DNA from 4 places in the Shewanella alkalitolerans genome. Region 4 is predicted to be linked to each of the others. Evidence: predicted binding sites of a transcription regulator. Region 4 holds the regulator's gene; each other region holds the start of a gene.
What was found. The regulator sigma-54, encoded in region 4, starts transcription at its own class of promoters, with help from an activator protein. The targets are predictions, from matches to a motif close to GTTGGCACGNNNNTNGNNT.

Region 1 (5,096 bases), 2.1 Mb from region 4:
ACCGCCCTGACGAACGATGTCGTCCCCTTGGTTGTCGAGCATATTCGCCAGACTGCGTGGCAAGGCCTTCACCAAATCTGCCGGAATATAGTGCTCGCTAAGGGCCGATAACTTAGCGGCAACCTCAGGACTAAATTCGGCGTCCAGCAGGCGGCTCTCTAGCATGGCGCCGACTGGATCCAGACGACTCTTCTGCTCGGTCAGCAGTGAGGTCACCTGATGTGTCAGTAGGTTGCGGAGTGATGCCAACTCCTCACGCATAGACTCGAGTTCGCTGGCCGGCGCGCTCTTATCGCGCTTGGCACGGTTAAAATTCTGGCTCTCATGTGTGTTGGCATGGGGATTAGCCTGCTTGCTGCCATGCATATTAGGCGAGGCTATTTCATCGCTTGGTGCCTTCAATCCCTGGGCCCAGGCAGGCATCTCGAGTGCTTCATTCGATTGGCTTAATTGCTGACTGACGCGATTTTGTTGACGCTCAAGCAGCGCTTGCAGCGAATCGGCCACGGGTGATGGCTGTTTTTTTGACTCTGTCTTGATGGGCTGACGACCGATAGAAACCTTCTCCTCGGCCAGATCGAGAAAGCTGGGTGACAGAGGCACGGCATCATTTTTCGCCACGCTCGGCTTAGGCTCATCGTAGTCTACCGCGGCGACGATCTCGATACCGCCGGTAACTTTCTTGTTCGACATGATCACCGCATCCGAACCTAATGTCTCTTTCACCTGGGCCAATGCAGAGCGCATGTCTTTTGCCAAAAAACGTTTTATTTTCAATTAAATACCCTCTACTGACCGACCGCCGATACGATGCGAATTTGTTTTTCATCGGGTACCTCTTGGTAAGAGATCACCCGCAGATTTGGAATCGTATGTTTAACAAAACGCGACAGCGTCGAACGTAACATACCCGATGTCAGTAGGATGGCTGGTTGGCCCACCATCTCCTGACGCTGGGATGCGTCGAGTAACGACTTTTGCATCCTCTCGGCAAGGCTAGGTTCGATATTCGGCCCCTCGCCTCCCGTTGCCTGCATAGACTGATGCAACATCTGTTCCAATTCAGGCGCCAAAGTTATGACAGGAATTTCCGGTTCTGGGCCGCTTATTTCTTGAACAATCATGCGTTTAAGTGCAATACGTACGGCGGCGGTAAGCACCTCGGTATCGTTACTCTTAGGCCCGTACTCGAGCAGGGTCTGGACTATGGTCTTCAGGTCGCGGATCGACACGCCTTCGTTAAGCAGGTTCTGCATTACCTTGACCACAGTGCCTAACGGCAAGACATCGGGAATGAAGCCACTGACCAGCTTAGGCGAATGCTTGGCCAGCATATCCATCAGCTGCTGTACCTCTTCGTAGCCCAGGAGCTTGGAGGCGTTGTTGGTTAACAGCTGACTCAGGTGAGTCGCCACTACGGTGGCGGCATCCACCACGGTATAACCTAGCGTCTGAGCATGTTCTCTGAGCTCAGGGGCGATCCACACGGCTTCCAAGCCGAAGGCGGGATCTGTGGTCTCGACACCATCTAATGGTCCATATACCTGACCGGGGTTGATGGCAAGCTCACAGTCGTGACGAATATCCGCCTCACCAGAAGCCACGCCCATCAGGGAGATCCGATAGGTGTTTGGCGCCAGATCCAGGTTATCGCGAATATGCACGGCGGGAACAAGAAAGCCCAGCTCTTGGGAGAGCTTCTTACGCACGCCCTTGATGCGGCCCAGCAGCTCACCACCCTGGCCCTTATCCACCAGAGGGATCAGGCGGTAGCCCACCTCCAGGCCAATGGTGTCCACCTGCTGCACATCATCCCAGCTAAGCTCTTTAGGTTTGGCATCGCCGGGAGTCGCAGGTGAGGTCTTAGCGATCTCCAAGGCGCGTTGTCTGTCGAGATCTTTCTTACGATGCAGAAAATAAGCGCCGCCCGCGGTGATCAGGCCAAAGCTGAGAAAAGCGAAATGCGGCATGCCAGGCACTATGCCCATGGTCAGCAGGACGCCGGCGGCGATGGCCAGCGACTTAGGGTTGTCGAACATCTGGCTCATCACCATCTGTCCCATGTCGCCAGATTCGTTTTGACGGGTCACCATCAAGGCCGCGGCGATAGAGAGCAAGAGGCCAGGGATCTGCGCCACCAGACCGTCACCGATTGTCAACAGGGTGTAGATCTCGACCGCAGAGGAGAAGTCCAGCCCATGCTGCGCCATACCTATGACGAAACCGCCCAGGATGTTGATCACCAGAATCATGATACCGGCGATGGCATCGCCTTTTACAAACTTAGAAGCACCATCCATCGCACCATAGAAGTCGGCTTCCTTGGTCACTTCGGCGCGGCGAATACGCGCCTGATCCTGATTAAGGATCCCGGCGTTAAGGTCGGCGTCGATTGCCATCTGCTTACCTGGCATGGCATCCAGGGTAAAGCGAGCACTCACCTCAGAGATACGTCCGGCCCCCTTGGTTACCACGGCGAAGTTGATGATGATCAGGATAAGAAACACCACCAGACCCACGGCATAGTTACCGCCAATCACCACGGAACCGAAGGCCTCAATCACCTTACCGGCGGCGTCGCCACCGTTGTGCCCCTCGAGCAAGACGATACGGGTCGAAGCGACGTTCAGCGCCAAACGCAGCAAGGTAGCAACCAGCAGCACTGTTGGAAAAGCAGCAAAATCCAGGGGGCGGTCGGTATAGATGGCCACCAGCAAGACCACCAGGGCCAAGGCGATATTAAAGGAGAACAGGATATCCAGCAGGAAGGCCGGCATGGGCAAGACGATCATCGCCAGTGCCGCAAGCACCAATATGGGCGTACCTATCCCTTTAAAATTGGCGGGTTTTACCTGTTTTATCTGACCGAGCGTTGCTTTCAAATCCATCAATCTAGCGCCTGAACTTTGACATCTAGCTAGGTTTCAGCAAAAAGTACGCCAACTTAAGGCCGGCTTAGCCCGCAGCGACTCGAGCGGATAACAATCGAACAAATATCGGACAAGACAGTTACAGACTAACTGCTAAATGCCTTAAACCTTTAGTATTTTAGCTCATCGGGGATCGGCTGATTGATAGGAATCGGCGTCGGCCGCTTACCACCTTTTTGCTGATACTGACGCAGTTGGAACACATAAGCCAATACCTGGGCCACGGCAGTAAACAGCCCTTCGGGGATCTCCTGATCTATCTTGGTGGTGTGATAGATGGCCCTGGCCAATGGCGGCGCCGAGACGATAGCCACATCATGCTCGCGGGCGATCTCACGGATCTTAAAGGCAACATCATCCACGCCCTTGGCAAGCACATAGGGCGCGGCGGCCTTGGTCACATCGTACTTCACCGCGACCGCATAGTGCTCGGGGTTGACAACAATCACGTCGGCATTAGGCACCTCGGCCATCATACGCCGCTGCGCCATCTCACGCTGCATCTGGCGCACCCGGCCTTTCATTTCCGGCTGCCCCTCGGTGTCTTTATATTCGTCCTTGATCTCCTGCTTGGTCATCTTCAGCTGTTTGTTATGGTTCCAGATCTGAAACGGCACATCGATCACTACGATAATCACGGTAGAGGAGCAGAGCACAATAAACATCCACACCAGCAGATCCAAAGCATTAAAGACATTGCCCGGCAGATGCCCCTGGGACAGGGTAAGAATATCGGTAAAATAGTAGCTCAGCAGCAGATAGGCCATCAGCGCCACCACGGAGAATTTGGCGATCCCCTTGGTCAACTCCACCAGGGCCTGCACCCCGAACATACGCTTAAAGCCGCTGATGGGGTTCATCTTATTGCCCTTAGGCATGAACGCCTTGGCGGAGAAGGTGATCCCGCCCAGCACCACGTTCCCCAGGAAAGCAACGAAGGCGAGAAACAGCACGAAGCTGGCCATAGGGATCGCCAGCTCCTTGAAGACCATCATCCAGATGTTGAACAGGCTGTTGGTGTCGTAGATCTCCTGCCTGCTCATGGTAAACAGGTTAGTCATCACGCTCATCAGCGACTGCCCCAGACTCGGCCCTATGACGGCAAACCCTGCCGCCGCCGACATCAACACAGCAGAGGTGCCCAGCTCCTTAGAACGGGCGACCTGCCCCTTCTCCCTCGCCTGTTCGCGTCGCCTGGGGGTCGCCTCTTCGGTCTTCTCCTGACTGGTATCGTTATCGGCCATCAGAAGCTCCCAGCAGTGCTACATTGCAGCTGCACCAGATCGCACAGCAGCAACTGGGCCGAACGCCAGACCTCGTCGAAATGCGCCATGATAGGCGTCAAGGTCAACCAGAGAATAATCAAACCGCTCACCATGGTCACGGGGAAGCCGATGGCGAAGATGTTAAGTTGCGGCGAGGCGCGGGTCATCACCCCGAAAGAGAGGTTGATCAGCAAGAGCGCCACAATCGCCGAAATAGACATGGTCAGCGCCGCGCCGAACATATAGGCGCCCCACTCGGCCAGGCGCCGATAGCTGGCGATGCTTATTCCTTGCATGGACACGGGAATGGTATCGAAGCTGGCCACCAACATGCGGATCATCACCAGATGACCATCCACCGCCAGGAAGATCATGGTCGTCAGCAACAAGAAGAAATTACCGATAACCGGAGTCTGCTGGCCTGAACCGGGATCCACCATAGAGGCGAAACCTAAGCTGGTCTGCATGCCAATGATCTGTCCGGTCAACACGAAGGTCTGCATAATAAGCAAGGTGACAAACCCCATGGCGACGCCAATCAAGATCTGCTGCACGGTCACGAACATGGCGCCCAGGGAGAATAACTCGACCTCAGTATTGACCGGCAACATGGGGGCGATGGCGAAAGTGATCGCCACCGAGAGCAGCAGGCGCACCCGGGTCGGTGTGGTATTGGCGCCGAATATTGCCATCACCATCAACATGCTCGACACCCGAAACAGCGGCCACATGTAGGCCGACAACGTCTGCATGATTGTCGATAACAAGATCTCCATCTCAGCGACGCTCGATAGTCGGGCGGGCGCGGCGCTTCATACCTAACCCACCACCAGGGGGATGAGATTCACCATCTGCAGGAAAAACTCCATCATGGTCTGCACCAGCAGATGGCCTAAGATCA
Region 2 (5,096 bases), 1.5 Mb from region 4:
GCGGTTATATTCGGTGATGATAAGGTTTGCTTCCTGGTCGCTGTTCATGGGCTGAAAACCGATGGCCGCGCGAAGATCGATGACGGGAATCGAGGTGCCACGTATGTTGGCGACCCCCTTGATGCTAGGATGGCTACCGGGCAAGGCGCTCAGCTTTGGCAGCTTAACCACCTCTTTGACCTTAAACACATTGATCGCAAACAGCTGCGTCGCATTGATACGAAACAGCAACAGCTCGAGACGGTTTTCGCCAACCAACTGGGTACGCTGATCGACACTCTCTAGCACTTTAGCCATACAATTCTCACTACGTCATGATGTGATGGACGCGATACGCCATTAATTATAGCCATGATCCCCGGATTTCGAGCCGACATCAAGACCCAGAGATCACAGCTTTAACATTTATCCATTATTCAGGGCAACGGGCGCCACCGGCACGATGCGAGAGCCATTCTTCACCACTATATCCATGATTTTTAAATGTAACTCTTCCGATGCCAACTGAAAGGTGGGAAAACTCTTGGTGCCGATATAGGCCAGCACATTCACCTGTAGACCATGGAGACCGAAGCCCTTAAAGGTAACCCTGAGAGGCTCTTTGAGCACCAGCTCATGCTCTTCGAGCATGGCTTTAATCTCGGCGACAATCGCCTTGAGCTGCTCTGAAGTGGTCACCGCATAATCGAGACGAATATCCGCCTTGAAACGGATCTTCTCGCGCTGGGAGATATTCTCGATCTCCATCTCCACCAACTTGGCGTTAGGCACATGGATAAGCGTCCTGTCCAGGGTGCGGATCTGAGTGCAGCGCAGGCCTATCTCCTCGACCGTGCCGCTGATGCTACCAAACTTACACAGGTTGCCCACCTTAATCGGCGCCGCGGAATAGAGGGTGATGGTGCCGATAAAATTCTCGATCGACTGCTTGGAGGCGAGCGCGATGGCGATGCCCCCTATGCCCATGCCGGCGATGATGGCGCTGGCGTTAAAGCCTAAGTGTTCTAGCCATAACAGCACCGCCATGATCACGAAGATCACCCGCAGGAAATTGGTCAGCGGCCGCAGCAGAGAGGCGGCCTGATCTTTGCCCTGCTCTTTCCAACGCTTCTTCAGGCCCTGCTGAAAGATCCCCATGGCGCTCCAGCCAAACCAGATGATGGCCGACACTAACAAGAATCCCGTGTCTATCATCTCGATTGCCGCCGGAGAGATGCTGCTATGAGACACCCAGGCTCTGACCAGTAACACGGCCGCCAGCAAACGCAATGGCCCGGCGACGATATAGGCCAGTTCCTCTTTAAGCTCATATTGGGTTAGCAAGATAACGCGCTTGATGATCCAAGTAATGGGCACCATCACCAGAAATGCGGTGATCAGATACGCCAGCAGCAGGGTCCACTCCCACAGGTTGACGTTAAACCAGCGCCCCTCGGGGATATGATTGACAAACCACTCAGCCACGGGTCCATAGCCCAGGTTTTGATAGAGCTGTGGCACCTTGGCCACGGTAGCGTTGGAGACCTTCCAGATGGTGCCTCCTTCACTGGGCACCCGCTGTAGATAGAGGGCAATTTGATCGCTCTGCAAGGCGACCCGGCCGAAGAGATCCCGATAGGCGGGAAGCTGATCGTTATCCTGCCCAAGTGGGGTATCGTTAAGCTGGCCCAGGTCGAGCCAGAGATTACGCTCTATGATCAGCTGTAGCTGCTTAGCATATTCGGCGCCTTTGCTGGCCGACATCCCCTCGGGCAGGTAACGCAGATCCAGATATTCTGCCGCCTTCTCATAATCCTGCTCGTAAACCGCCGCCATAAAGCCTTCTACCGTGCCCCTTGGGGTATCACGCTGCAGGCTGTCCTGATAATCGAAGTGCTCAACTGAGCGCACAAATTGGCTCTGACCACTGTCGGCGGCAGCATCGCTTAAGGCCCCCACCAAACTATTTGGCGCCGCGCTCCAGGCGCTGCCGACAAAAAAACTCATCACCAACATAAACTGCCAAACAACAAAGCGCATCCCAGTCCCCTTAATTGTTAACAAGCGCCTAGAAATATTAGCATTTATTCCTAAATTGCACAGTAGAAAGCTAAGCAGGAACGGGCCTTTTCATCGCCATGGGCCTGGTCAAATCGACAGAATTGATTAAATATTGACAAGTACGCCGCCGAGATTATAATGCGTTCCTTCTGCAGTCCCCTGCTTTAAGTTTTCTGCCTTCAAGTTTTGCATCGCTAGACTCTAAATCATCGCATAGTCATCGCTTCAACAACTCGCAGTTATCTCGTCACACTATTGTCATTTATTGATGATTTACTGTGTCCAATCCGGTGAAAAGCCCCCATTCAGGGCGCAAGCAACGGCTTTAGCGAGGCAGATCACTTGATTATTTAAATTAGGCTGGGTAGTCTCAGAAAGGATTTAATTCATCTTTCGCAACAGCTAAGGATCTATTATTTTTTAAATTTTTACTGCCACAAGGCAGTTATAGTAATAAGGAGTATGGCCTATGTCGTACAAAGTTAACGGTCATGAGATCACGGTAAACTTCCCGGTGGACTCAATTTCAGTCAACAAATCCTCTATCGCATTTACCGATAGCCTAGGAAAAAACAAACAAACTTTTGCTAAGCGTACCGACGCCCTGCAATTTATGAAATGGTTGCTCTCAAGCAATAAATAACCCCCACGCTATTCGATACACCTCCTCTCACACGTATCGAAGGTTGCCCAGGCAACAAGTAGGATTGACCCCATTCGTCAACGACTCAGCAGGTAACATTTGGCTCAGGTTGTACCCCTTTCACAGGTACCGACCTGGCCAAATGGCATTTATCTCTCTAGCTCACCAAACTTACGCCTATACCTAGGCAGCATAGATTGATTACCCAGCAGGCCCCCTTGGTGCAGATAGAGCACGGGCGCAGCTAACCCCTGTTGCCACAGCTGCTTAAGGCAGAGCCAGCCAAGAGGATCGTAGAGCAGCTCAAACGCTATCCCCGTCGACTCGAGTTCATGCCACATCTGGTAAAACTCAGGGTACAGCTTACCAAAGTGGTAGCGCTTGGCAGCCGGGATAATCTGAGGATGCAGCGCTTCGTCTTGCTCAAGTTCTAAAAATTGCTTCTTAAGATACTCATCTCCGCCCACCACGGCGCAGGTCATGACGCAAATGCTGGGATCTATAGCTAGGAACTGTTTCTGCAGATAGAGCGCAGTGGTACCTGTGCCGGATGGCAGGAACACCACTAACTCGTTAAGGGGCTGCGCGCTTTTCCAGCTGGCTATCTCGCGGGCGAGCTGGGCCACACCTGGCTCGGCAAAGGCGCAGCGCCCGCCTTCTGGCACAAACAGCTGCTCATCGCTGCCCGTCAACACCCTTTGCCTGATATAGGCTTCGCTATTCAGGTCATCTCTGTCGCTCTTGCTGGAGAGATCTATGATGTTGGCGCCATTATTTAACGCGGCGAGGTAGTTACCGCAGGGGTGCTCCGTCAGATAACCGGGGAGATGGTCCACATAGAAATCCAACTGCCACCCCTTGAGCTTAGCCAGGGCCGAAAGCGAATAGAGGGAGTTGGCCTGGGGCGAGCCATAGCCAATCAGTTGCCTTACAGAGGGGAAGTCGTTATCGAGGAAATAGGCGAACTTGCGCGCCTTATTACCGGAAAACTCGGGATGCAGCAGATCGTCGCGCTTCACATAGACCTTGTGCTCCCCAAGGCAGACAGCCTCTACGGGCGTGTGGCTAAGCTTCATGTTATCGAGCCTGAATGAAATGACGCGCCAGAGTGTACACCCTTTAACGGCAAATGCGTAATTTGACCGACTTTTGGCATATTATGTCAACACCCCAGAATCATGCCAACACAATAATCAATAAAAACATGCAGATATAACATGGCATGGTTTTCGCTTATTCCTTAGTAGATCTAATTTAAGGCCAATGCCTTAACAACAATAAAAGCACTGCAACAAGGAGCTCTTCATGGCACTACTGCGCTTAATCTTTAATATTGCATGGTTTATTTTAGGCGGATTCGTGATGGGGTTGGCCTGGTGGCTGGCAGGCCTGCTCTGTTTTATCAGCATCATAGGTATCCCCTTTGGACGCGCCTGTTTCGTTATCGGTGAGATGGCCTTCTGGCCCTTTGGTCAGCAAAACGTTAATCGCCGTGCGCTGCAAGGGGTCGATGACATCGGCACGGGTCCGCTTGGCATGGTAGGTAACATCGTGTGGTTCCTGCTATTTGGGATCTGGCTCGCCATCGGCCATATCACCCACGCGCTGGCCTGTTTCGTCACCATCATAGGGATCCCTTTTGGTATTCAGCATCTGAAACTGGCGCTGCTGAGTCTGACCCCTATAGGTCAAACGATCACGGCCAAGGCTTAAAAACCTTAAAGGCTTGATTTAGGGGCTGGAGGGGAGTTCGCGAACCTCGACAGCAGAAGCGAATCAGGATTACTACGGGACGACGAACTAGAGGCTTTGCAGGTAATCTTCGAGGAGCTGCTCGACTTGGATACGGGCCAGGCCGGCGTTATAGATCTCTCGCCACCTGCGCCCCTCTGGGGTGTTTCTAAAGGCGATATAGAGCTGTTTCGACTCCAGCAACTGCTTGTTAAATTGCAGCCTGGTCTTGAGTTCGCTCAGGTGTGGCTGCTCGATGAGAAACTGATAAACATAGAGATCCATGACGGCACCCTGAACCCTTCCAGTGGCCACCTTGCGGATATTGTGCTCATCTGAGCTCACCAGCTCTACCGGCTGGGCGCCGATGGCAATCATCTCATCGAGCGCCTGGGTGTTCACATAGTCTCTGACCACGCCCAAGGTGTAGGCATTGAGATCCTGCACCCGCGACCAGGTAATGGGGTGCTGGCTCTGCTCCAAGATCCCAAGGGGACTCTGTCCCATAGAGTCGGAGAAGATGAATTTATCGGTTGGGTGATGATACTCGGGGAAATAGCCCTGATAGCCAGAGTCGTCCCGGGTCACCACACGCACTGTGCGGCTCCAGGGGAAATAGTCCACCTGAAGCTCATGACCCATGGCGGCAAGTGCGGCTCTGGCCACCACCACACAGGCGCCG
Region 3 (5,096 bases), 2.1 Mb from region 4:
AATAGATCACTCACAATATCGTCCTATCATACTTGTTAGCTTATAAATCACCGGCATTACTGCATCACGAAGCCGGTAAACAGCACCTTTTCAACCACTTTACGTCCGGTCACAGGTTGCAGGGTATTCTGTACATTCAGCAGGGCCAACTGGCGCAGCTCATCCTTACCGGCGAGGGAGCTGAGCTTCTGCACATCTGCACTACTAAAGGTGGTCAGCAGCGCATCCTCGATAAGCGGAATATGCTTCTTGATCAAGACGTCATCGTCAGAGCCACGCACCATGAGCTGCACCTTGATCTCCACCAGACGGGAGCGATTCTGCCCAGGCAGGTTAAACAGGAAGGGTCTCGGCATCCCCACATAGAAGGCTTCACGGCTGTTTGCCGGCTCGCTCTGCTCGGTTTGCTCCCCTTCGGCCATGGTCTCATCACTCGGCTCATCGCCCGACAGCAACAACCAGGCACCCACGCCCAGCAAGACCACCAAGAGTGCACCCATGGCCGCAAAGATAATGAGCTTCTTCTTGCTCTTAGGCTCTACATTCTCTTCAAGTTCTAACGATTCTTCTTCCGCCATCTCTTATCCCTATCACACTCGGCTCACACTCAGCATCGTCATGATTTTTTAGCGCATATCAAACGATTGGGCAATCATACCAACCTATAGGTTACCTGCTTACGCGTAATAATCTATACCCGAACGATAACTTGTTGCGTTATTCGACACTAACAGGCTCTCTTCTGCCGAAATTTCATCCATCTCAGACAGAGCATGGCCCACTCCCTCGCCTTGCTCGCCATTGCCGCCCTGCTCTTTACCGCCTTGAGAGACGTTGCTGTCGGTCAGCTGCATCCCCTGTTCGGCCAGTAGCTCCCGCAGACGTGGAATGGCTTGCTCAACCAGATCCCGGGTCTGGGTCTGGGTCACATGAAACTGCACCTGGGTCTGGTCACCCTGCACCTGAACACGAACCATCATGTGACCAAGCTCGGGCGGATCCAGGCGAATCTCCGCCTGCTGTACGCCTTGGCTCACCATGGCCACCAGCTGCTGACGCATCACGGGCGAGAATTTATGGATCATCTCCTGCATCTGAACCACAGGTTCGCCCTGAGGCTTGATAGAAACTTGATATTGTGGGAGGGCCTCATTCCTTGCGCCTTGCAAGCCCTGCAGCGATAAGGCGTTAAGCTTGGTATCTGCCGCGGCATCTGGCATTTCACCGGCCTTTGGCGACATGGTCACGGCAAGGTTAGCGCCCTTCAGCAGCTCCTGCGCGGCTTTGCCATCGCGGCCCTCTGCGCCCGAGGTCATCTTCAGAGCACCATTTTGTGCCTGCTCGGCGGCAAGCTTGGCGTCAGCTAGCTTAGCTTCACCAAACTTAGACTCACCAACCTTGGCTTCACCCAATATGGCTTTCACGCCTTTCACATTAACGGCACTTTCCACGCCGCTCGCGTTATTGGCCGAGGTTAGGCCTGTTTGACTAATCTCAATCTGATTTAGCCCAACTTGATTTAATCCCGCCTGACTGGCCCCGCCTGCGCCTTGTGAAGGATCAGTTTTAGATGTTGCTAAGTTAGTCTGCGACTGACTCGCCATGGCCGAGAGATATTGCTTGGCGTCATTTATAAGTGCCGCCAGCTTGGCAGCATCACTCTCTAGCGCCTCAGCTTGACCGGGCTCACCATTTCCAGACTTATTCTTACCCGCTATGCCATGAATGAGCCCCTCTAGCATCTGCGGCGGTAAGGCCGTCAGCTCATCCTTGGACAAACCGGTTTGCGCCATCACCTCACTTAAAGCATCTTCGGGAAGCTGAGCCAATATCGCCTCACTCCCCAGGCCATTTGGATTGATGACGGGTAAGATATGATCATCTCCGGCGCCTGGTTTAAGCAGCTCATCTATACCCTCTAAGGCCGCTTTTTCGGTTTCGATCTTGTCCTTAGCCCCTTTTACCAAGGTAGGAAACAGCTCATTGTCGTCAGATGACTCACCATCAGCATCACCCGGCGGCAAAATGACGCCGTCGGCGGCAATCTCCGCCTCATCCCCCAGCTTGTTCGCCAGATGGATCTGCGCCAGCACGTTGGAGACATCGTCGCTCTCTTTGTCCTGCGCGGGCGCCCTCTTCTGCTTAGCATCGGCCTTAGCAGTGTTATCGCGTTGAGCCGTGTTTTCGACCTTGGATTGCGGGCGCTGTTTTGCCTGTGAGTTCACCTCACCCTGGCCGCTCGCCTTAGCCAAAGCCTCTGAAAAACCTTTATTTTCTGACTTAGACTCTGCGGTTGATTTCGCATCTGATGCGCTGGGCAACACCCCGCCCTTCTCTTTGCCGGGCTCGACATTAGATAGGAGTATTTGGGTCATCTGTGGCATGCTTCCTCCAACGCTCATCTAGGGCACGACAATGTCACGTGCCACCCGAGCGTCAATTATTCGCTAAGCTTTGGACTCATTGGCCCTTACTACTCAATATCAAGCAATAAAAATGCCAAGTTAATTATACCAATCCTAGTAAATAACTGATCACGCTAGCTTGTTAAAATGCCCGATAACGGCGTTATTATTTTTGATTGTAGAATAACTAGTTATCGAAAGATCATGCCTTGTTCTCGAGCGTTTTTCCTACGCTGCTTCTGATCACTTACTTACCGTGATTGGTATTACAATTTGACTTGAAAAAAATGGCGAGACGGTAGAATGGTTTTGAGGAAATAAAGAGGTGCTGGCCTCTACACACATATAACTTAAGGCTATCGGGTAGACTGGCGGAAAAATTGTTGCGAAGCAAACTCGTCGATCATCTTCTGTTCCTGTTTGGCCTCAAACTTTTGTTTTGCTTCGGCTTTATGCGCGAGTAACAGCTCGACCGCCTTACGCTTTTGTTGCTTACCCTGCCAATACTGCTGAGCCTTCTGACGCTGCTTGTCCGTCTCCGACACTGCGAAGACCTGCTTCTCGATCGCCTCATCTATCTGACGGATAAACTGATGAAACTGATGGTAGCTACTGGCGGCAATCACTTGCCCCTGTTGGGCCTCCATCTGTTTCATGTAATCGAGACGATACTGCTGTAGAGCATCGAGCTGCTGGCGACATTTATTCAGCGTCAACTGCACGCCTCTAAGCTGAGTCGCCGCGGCCTCCTCGGCGTCGAGGGCTAACTTGAGTACTGTCTCTAAGGGATCATGCTTTGCCATGGCCGTTATGCTCTCCGATAAAACTCAGGCTAAACCTGACACTGGGCGCTCAATTGCCCCAGCATCAAGGCGCTTGAATCGAAGCTGATGGCTTCCTTCATGGTCTGGCGCAGGAAGGCATTCATGGCTGGCTGCAGCCTTATGGCATTATCGATACGAGGGTCACTCCCCTGAGTATAGGCACCGATAGAGATGAGGTCGCGATTCTGTTGGTACAGAGAATACATCTGCTTCACCCGGCGCGTCGCCTCCAGATGAGCGTCACTGATCACCATAGGGGCCACACGGCTGATAGAGGCCTCGACGTCGATGGCTGGGTAATGACCCGAATCGGCTAATGCCCGCGATAATACGATGTGGCCATCGAGGATCGCCCGCGCCGCATCGGCGATCGGATCCTGCAGGTCATCGCCCTCGGTCAGCACGGTATAAAAAGCGGTAATTGACCCCTGGCCGGCACCGCCGTTACCGGCGCGCTCCACCAGCTTGGGCAGCTTGGCAAACACAGAAGGCGGATAGCCCTTGGTAGCCGGTGGCTCACCGACGGCCAGGGCGATCTCACGCTGGGCCTGGGCGTAACGGGTCAGGCTGTCCATCAGCAGCAACACGTTATAACCCAGATCGCGAAAATACTCGGCGATACGGGTCGAGGTCTCACAGGCTCGAAGACGCATCAGCGGCGAGGTATCGGCGGGCGCCGCCACCACCACGCTGCGGGCACGTCCCTCGGCGCCCAAGATCTCTTCGATAAACTCTTTCACCTCGCGGCCACGTTCCCCCACCAGACCAACCACGATCACATCGGCCGTGGTGCCCCGGGTCATCATGCCCAGCAGCACACTCTTACCCACCCCCGAACCGGCAAATAGGCCCATACGTTGGCCCTTACCCACGGTCAACATGGCGTTGATGGCGCGAACCCCAACATCCAAAGGTTCGCTAATGGCGCGGCGTGCCAATGGGTTTAGCATGGTGGCATGACGGGTAGCTTTCTGATCGGTATGCAACTGGCCCAAACCGTCAATCGGCGCACCATTACCATCAAGCACGCGTCCAAGCAGGCCCATGCCGACATTCAGCCCTGTCTGCTCACCCAGCGGCGTCACCTTGGCACCTGGCATAACGCCGCTGAGCTCCTCGATGGGCATCAGATAGAGGAGCTTGTCATCGAAGCCTATCACTTCGGCGATCAGATCTCCCGCCATGGTGGCTATGCTACACAGGCTACCCACGGGCGCCTTGCAGCCGGTGGCCTCCAGCGTTAGGCCCACCACGCGAACCAGCTGGCCCGAGGCCTCTGGCATAAAAGGCGCGACCGACTGGGTATGCTGCCTTAACTTATCAAGAAGCCGGTTTTGACGTGTCTTCATCTGGGCTCGTCTCTTGCGGTGCTTCTGGTGCAATCTGTTCGCTCGGCGCGACTTGCGATGCGTCAACTACTTGCGTTTGTTGCGGCTCGCTTGCCTGGCTATCTGTTTCGAGGCCCGCTTGCGCAGCGTCGCCGTCTAGGTCTTGGTTTTGGTTTTGATGCTCGGGGACCTTCTCCATGGCAGCTAGCTGTTGTAGCCTCTGCTGCTCGAGGCGCTGCTCACTGGCAATAAGCTTATCGAACACCGCCTTGATGCGATGCTCCAGCCCCATATCCACCCGGCTACGGCTGTTGCTTACGATACACTCGCCGCGGCTCAAGGTTGGGTCTGCCTCTAACTCCCAATGATTTCGGGTTAGCTGCGCGCTTTCATAGAGTCGCTCGACAATAGCGAGATCCTCTGGATGTAGACGCAGATGCGCCCCCTGCTCTTTCAGCGGTAAGGCGTCGACCCCTTGACGCAGAGCGGTGAGAATATGTTCGGGATGTGTCTTAAGCTCGTGGCCGATCACCGCCTTG
Region 4 (5,096 bases):
TCCTCAGGTAACGCAGGATCACGTCTATGGTGACATCGGGGCGCACGGTGACAGTATCCGTGTTCATGATACTGCCGGCAGTGTCTTCCGGGTAGGAAAGGGCTTGCTCCACCCTGGCTCTGTCTTGCGCCGTCATCGACTGCAACACCTGATTGAAGACGCTGTCGGGCAGACTACGCAGTATGTAGGCCAGATCGTCCGTGTCCATGCCTTCGGCCGCCTTGGCGACGCGCTCGGGGCTCATCTGGGTGATCAGGGTATCTTTGAGCTCTTCGCCCAGTTCGTCGAGGATCTCCCCCGTGTGCTGCTGATCGATTAGCTGCCAGAGCACCTGACGGGTGCGCGGCGGAGAGGATTCCAGGATGAAGGCGATATCAGAGGCGGCCATGTCGTGCAGCATGCTGCGCACATGGACAAACATGCCGCTGCCTAAGGCTTGAGTGAGCTGATTAAGGCGTTGATCTGTGGTTTCACTATCTAACACTTCGATCGGCATAGCTCCTCCTTTGGCAGTTGATTGAACGGCTTGGGTGGTAGGCTTGTAAGTCTATGATAAGTATAGGACGAAATTAAGCGGGCACCGCAAAGCGAGCCGATTATACGGCCTCATCGAATTTGGCGTCAATAAGGGCGCTGATGGCATCCAGGGCCGCCAGGGCATCTTTGCCTTCGCTGGTGATGGTGATGGTTTTACCCATGCCGGTTTCGAGCATCAGGAGGCCGAGTACGCTGGCGGCGGAGGCCTGTTTATCGCCCTGGATCAGAGTGACCTCGGCGTCGAACTTAGCGGCGAGCACCGCCAGCTTGGTCGCCGCTCTGGCGTGCAGGCCCAACTTGTTGCAGATGGTCAGCTCGCGAGCCAACTTAGTCATGCTTTAGCTCTCGGTGGCGCGCCTGAACCTTATGCTTGCCCTTGTTGAACAGCTTGGCGAGCTGGTCGGTCACATAGACAGATCTGTGCTGGCCGCCGGTGCAGCCGATGGCTATGGTGAGGTAGCTGCGGTTGTTGCGCTCCAGGTGAGGCAACCAGGTTTCCAGCAGGTTTTCGATCTGCCAGATGAACTTGTTGACCAGGGGTTGCTGGCTCAGAAACTGCTGCACTGGCTCATCCAGGCCAGTCAGTGGCCTCAGCTCAGTTTCCCAGTGGGGATTGGGTAGGAAGCGCACGTCAAACATGAAGTCGGCTTCGGTCGGCATGCCATATTTAAAGCCGAAGGACTCGAAGTTGATCACCAGCTCCTTGTCGACCGTGCCCAGCAGGATCTCGCGCACCTTGTCGCTCAACTCATAGATGTTGAGGTTAGAGGTGTCGATATAGTGATCCACCAGTTTAGCTATGGGGTCGAGCAGCTTGCCCTCGAGCTGAATTGCCTCCTTGAGGGAGACCTTAGAGCGCGACAGCGGATGTAGCCTGCGGGTCTCGCTGTAGCGCTTGAGCAGTACATTGTCGCTTGAGTTCAGGAAGAAACTTAAGATTTCGGTATCTTTGGGGAGCTTGGCCAGCTGCTTTTCCAGCTGGATCTCTTCGCTGGGCATGTTGCGCACATCGACGCTGATGGCCACGAGATCGCTGCGCCCCTTGAGCTGCTCCAGCAGGGACTCCATCATCTGCAAGGGCAGATTGTCGACACAGTAGTAGCCTAGATCTTCTAGGACCCTGAGTGCGACGGATTTTCCCGATCCTGAGCGTCCGGATACCAAAACCAATTTCATTGGGTGATCACCTGATAGAGTTCGGATTCATCTTGGGTCTTTCTTAGCTGCTTCATGATCGCCTTATCATTGAGCTTCTCGGCCATAGCGGCCAGGGTGCTAAGATGTTGCTCGCATTGATCTGCGGGCACCAATAACGCAAAAAGGATATCGACGGGCTGATTGTCAATGGCATCGAATGCAATTGGTTCAGCACATTTCACCAGTACGGCCACGGGTTGATCTATGTTAGTCAGCCGTCCGTGAGGAATCGCGATACCATTGCCTATACCTGTGCTGCCCATTTTCTCTCGAGCCAGAAGGCTTTCAAATATTTCTTGAGAGGAGAGGGTGGGGTACTGGACAGCGGCTAAGTCGCTGATAAGCTCCAGTACCTTTTTCTTACTGCCCGGAGTGGCGCAGGTGGTGCACTCCGGCCGCAGGATGGTACTCAGTTCCATCGTTAATGTTTAGTAAGCTTCTCTTTGTGTTTAATGACCTGACGATCGAGTTTGTCAATCAGGGAGTCTATCGCGGCATACATGTCCGCATGTTCGGATGTTGCGAACACTTCTCCGCCACGGAGATGTAACTTTGCCTCAACCTTCTGTTGCAACTTTTCGACATTTAATACAACGTGCACATTATTGATCTGATCGAAATGACGTTCAAGCTTTGTGAATTTCTCTTCGATGTAGCTTCGTAGAGATTGGGTGATCTCGATATGGTGCCCAGTCAGGTTTATTTGCATAAAGATAGTCCTCCAGTTTCCAGGTTTGTTTTATAAGCTCTTGCGCTGATTCGAGGGCGGTATAAGCATTGCCTCGCGATACTTGGCAATGGTGCGTCTAGCCACCTTAATCCCCTGTTCGGCCAAGAGTTGAGCCATCTTGCTGTCGCTCAATGGCTTTTTCTGGTTTTCCGCAGCAACCAGCTTCTTAATGAAGGCACGTATTGCTGTTGAAGAGCACTCTCCGCCATCGTCGGTACCGACGTGACTGGAGAAGAAGTATTTGAGCTCGAAGATCCCTCTCGGGGTATGCATATATTTTTGCGTGGTCACACGTGAGATGGTGGATTCATGCATCTCCACCGCCTCGGCGATGTCGTTCAGTACCATGGGCTTCATCGCCTCTTCGCCAAATTCGAAGAAGCCTTGCTGGAAGTCGACGATACAGTTGGTCACCTTGAGCAGGGTCTCGTTGCGACTCTCAAGGCTCTTGAGGAACCATTTGGCTTCCTGCAGGTGGCCGCGAATAAACTGGCCATCCGCTTGACTCTTAGTGCTGCGGGCCATGGCGGCATACTGCTGGTTGACGTTGATCTTGGGCATGCTGTCTGGGTTAAGCTCGACTACCCAGCGTCCCTTCTTCTTGGTGACGGTCACATCCGGGATCACGTACTCGTCGCGGCTGGCGGTGATGGCGAGGCCTGGACGGGGATTCAGGGTCTGGATCAGGGCGATGGCATCCCTCAGTTCATCTTCCTTGAGCTTGGTCTTGCGCATCAGCAGACGGAAGTCGCGTCCGGCGATGAGATCCAGGTGTTCTTTGATCAGCATGCGGGCGTTGGCTATGTGCGGTGTATCGTCGCTGTACTGGGCCAGCTGGATCGTCAGACATTCGCTGAGGTCGCGGGCCGCCACACCAATGGGGTCGAAGTGTTGTACCCGTTTGAGTACCGCCTCGACCTCGTCGAGTTCGATCTCTGGGTCGCCCATGGCCTCGAGAATATCTTCGCAGGTCTGGGTCAGGTAACCGCGCTCGTCGATGGCGTCGATGATGGCGGTGGCGATGGCCAGGTCGTTATCGGAAAAAGGGGTCAGGTTCTTCTGCCATTCCAGGTGTTCGTATAGACCTTCGCTGGTCTCGCCCTGAAAAGGCATGTCGTCGTCGCGCATGGCGCCCGAGCTTGAGTTTGGTGAGGCGGTGTAGACCTCATCCCAGGTGGTATCCACCGGCAGCTCGTCTGGCATTGAGTCTTGAGTCAGGGCGTCTGAGGTCTCGACCCCTGAATTATCCTGGCTCGAATCCAGCTCTATCTTGTCGTCGTACTTGTTGTCGAAGCTGTCGCTGACGCTATCGTCTTGCAGCTCGATGCTGGCGCTCTCCTGCTCTTCATCCAACTCCAGTAGCGGGTTGGATTCTAATGCCTGCTGGATCTCCTGCTGCAACTCTAATGACGACAACTGCAACAGACGTATGGCCTGTTGTAGCTGGGGCGTCATGGTGAGATGCTGACCCATTTTGAGCTGAAGTGACGCTTTCATCGTACTGCTATTCCCTTGTTTCTAATTATAAAATGAGAAAGCTCTGGCTATATGTGCCGGACAAATATATCGGATAGTGCCTAAAGCCACAATTAACGCATGGTTTTTCCTCTGTGGCCCCATTATAAGATTAACTATAGCTTGAATTGTTCACCTAAGTACACTGCTCGTACTTGCTGGTTGTCTAAGATTTCGGCGGGTGTGCCCTCGGCGATCAGATTACCATGGCTGACGATATAGGCTTTCTCGCAGACGTCTAATGTTTCGCGCACGTTGTGGTCGGTGATCAACACCCCCAGGCCGCGATTCTTAAGCTGCTCGATGATCTTCTTGATGTCGATAACCGAGATGGGATCGACCCCGGCGAACGGCTCGTCGAGAAGAATAAACTTAGGGTTGGCGGCAAGCGCCCTGGCGATCTCCACCCGGCGACGTTCACCGCCCGAGAGCGCCATGCCGTGGCTGTCACGGATATGGGTGATGTGAAACTCTTCCAGCAGGTGTTCCAGCTCCTCTTCGCGGCCATCGTTATTAAGATCGCTGCGGGTCTGGAGCACGGCCATGATGTTGTCCCGCACCGAGAGCTTACGGAAGATACTGGCTTCCTGCGGCAGGTAGCCTATGCCTTTGCGGGCGCGTAGGTGCATTGGGTCTAGCGTCAGGTCGTCATCGTCGATAAAGATGCGGCCCTTGTCGCTCTGTACCAGGCCGACGACCATGTAAAAGGTGGTGGTCTTGCCGGCGCCGTTTGGCCCCAGCAGGCCGACGATCTGCCCGGTCTTTACCGTGAGGCTCACGTCTTGGACAACGGCACGACTCTTATAGCTCTTGGCGAGGTTCTCCGCCTTCAAGATCAGGTCTGTCATTGTTTTTCCTGTTCTGGTTTCTTCTCGGGCTTCTGCTCTGGCTGGATCTGTTCCTGATAGTTCTCAGGCTGAATGATGGTGATCACTCTGTCTTTGCCTGTGCTCTCGGCGATCAGCTGTTGCTGCTCTATGTTGTAGCGGATCTGCGAACCCGTGACCTGGCTGCCTTCCTGTTCCAGGGTGGCGTCGCCAATGAGCGTCAGGGTGCGGCTGGAAAGCTCGTAACGTATCTCCTTGGCGCTGGCCGAGGCGGGACGGCCATCTTCCAT

Region 1: a site for sigma-54 is predicted at 2,926-2,944, ahead of flhA (flagellar biosynthesis protein FlhA). Genes of this name have one in related genera too.
Region 2: a site for sigma-54 is predicted at 3,900-3,918, ahead of K0J45_RS11000 (YccF domain-containing protein). Genes of this name have one in related genera too.
Region 3: a site for sigma-54 is predicted at 2,486-2,504, ahead of K0J45_RS06745 (flagellar hook-length control protein FliK). Genes of this name have one in related genera too.

The regions. Positions count from the first base shown of each region.
Region 1 covers NZ_CP080422.1:1,521,911-1,527,006, reverse strand. The annotation lists gene flhF (flagellar biosynthesis GTPase FlhF) at 1-777, opposite strand, end outside; gene flhA (flagellar biosynthesis protein FlhA) at 789-2,888, opposite strand; gene flhB (flagellar biosynthesis protein FlhB) at 3,041-4,174, opposite strand; gene fliR (flagellar biosynthetic protein FliR) at 4,174-4,971, opposite strand; gene K0J45_RS06775 (flagellar biosynthetic protein FliQ) at 5,014-5,096, opposite strand, start outside.
Region 2 covers NZ_CP080422.1:2,459,182-2,464,277, forward strand. The annotation lists gene K0J45_RS10980 (chemotaxis protein CheV) at 1-297, opposite strand, end outside; gene K0J45_RS10985 (mechanosensitive ion channel family protein) at 406-2,019, opposite strand; gene K0J45_RS10990 (hypothetical protein) at 2,510-2,683, shown strand; gene K0J45_RS10995 (1-aminocyclopropane-1-carboxylate deaminase/D-cysteine desulfhydrase) at 2,833-3,759, opposite strand; gene K0J45_RS11000 (YccF domain-containing protein) at 3,989-4,396, shown strand; gene K0J45_RS11005 (substrate-binding periplasmic protein) at 4,484-5,096, opposite strand, start outside.
Region 3 covers NZ_CP080422.1:1,514,048-1,519,143, reverse strand. The annotation lists gene fliM (flagellar motor switch protein FliM) at 1-14, opposite strand, end outside; gene fliL (flagellar basal body-associated protein FliL) at 57-578, opposite strand; gene K0J45_RS06745 (flagellar hook-length control protein FliK) at 678-2,375, opposite strand; gene fliJ (flagellar export protein FliJ) at 2,762-3,208, opposite strand; gene fliI (flagellar protein export ATPase FliI) at 3,238-4,578, opposite strand; gene fliH (flagellar assembly protein FliH) at 4,550-5,096, opposite strand, start outside.
Region 4 covers NZ_CP080422.1:3,914,344-3,919,439, reverse strand. The annotation lists gene mgtE (magnesium transporter) at 1-496, opposite strand, end outside; gene K0J45_RS16975 (HPr family phosphocarrier protein) at 597-872, opposite strand; gene rapZ (RNase adapter RapZ) at 865-1,713, opposite strand; gene ptsN (PTS IIA-like nitrogen regulatory protein PtsN) at 1,710-2,153, opposite strand; gene hpf (ribosome hibernation promoting factor) at 2,156-2,443, opposite strand; gene K0J45_RS16955 (RNA polymerase factor sigma-54) at 2,474-3,961, opposite strand; gene lptB (LPS export ABC transporter ATP-binding protein) at 4,096-4,827, opposite strand; gene lptA (lipopolysaccharide transport periplasmic protein LptA) at 4,824-5,096, opposite strand, start outside.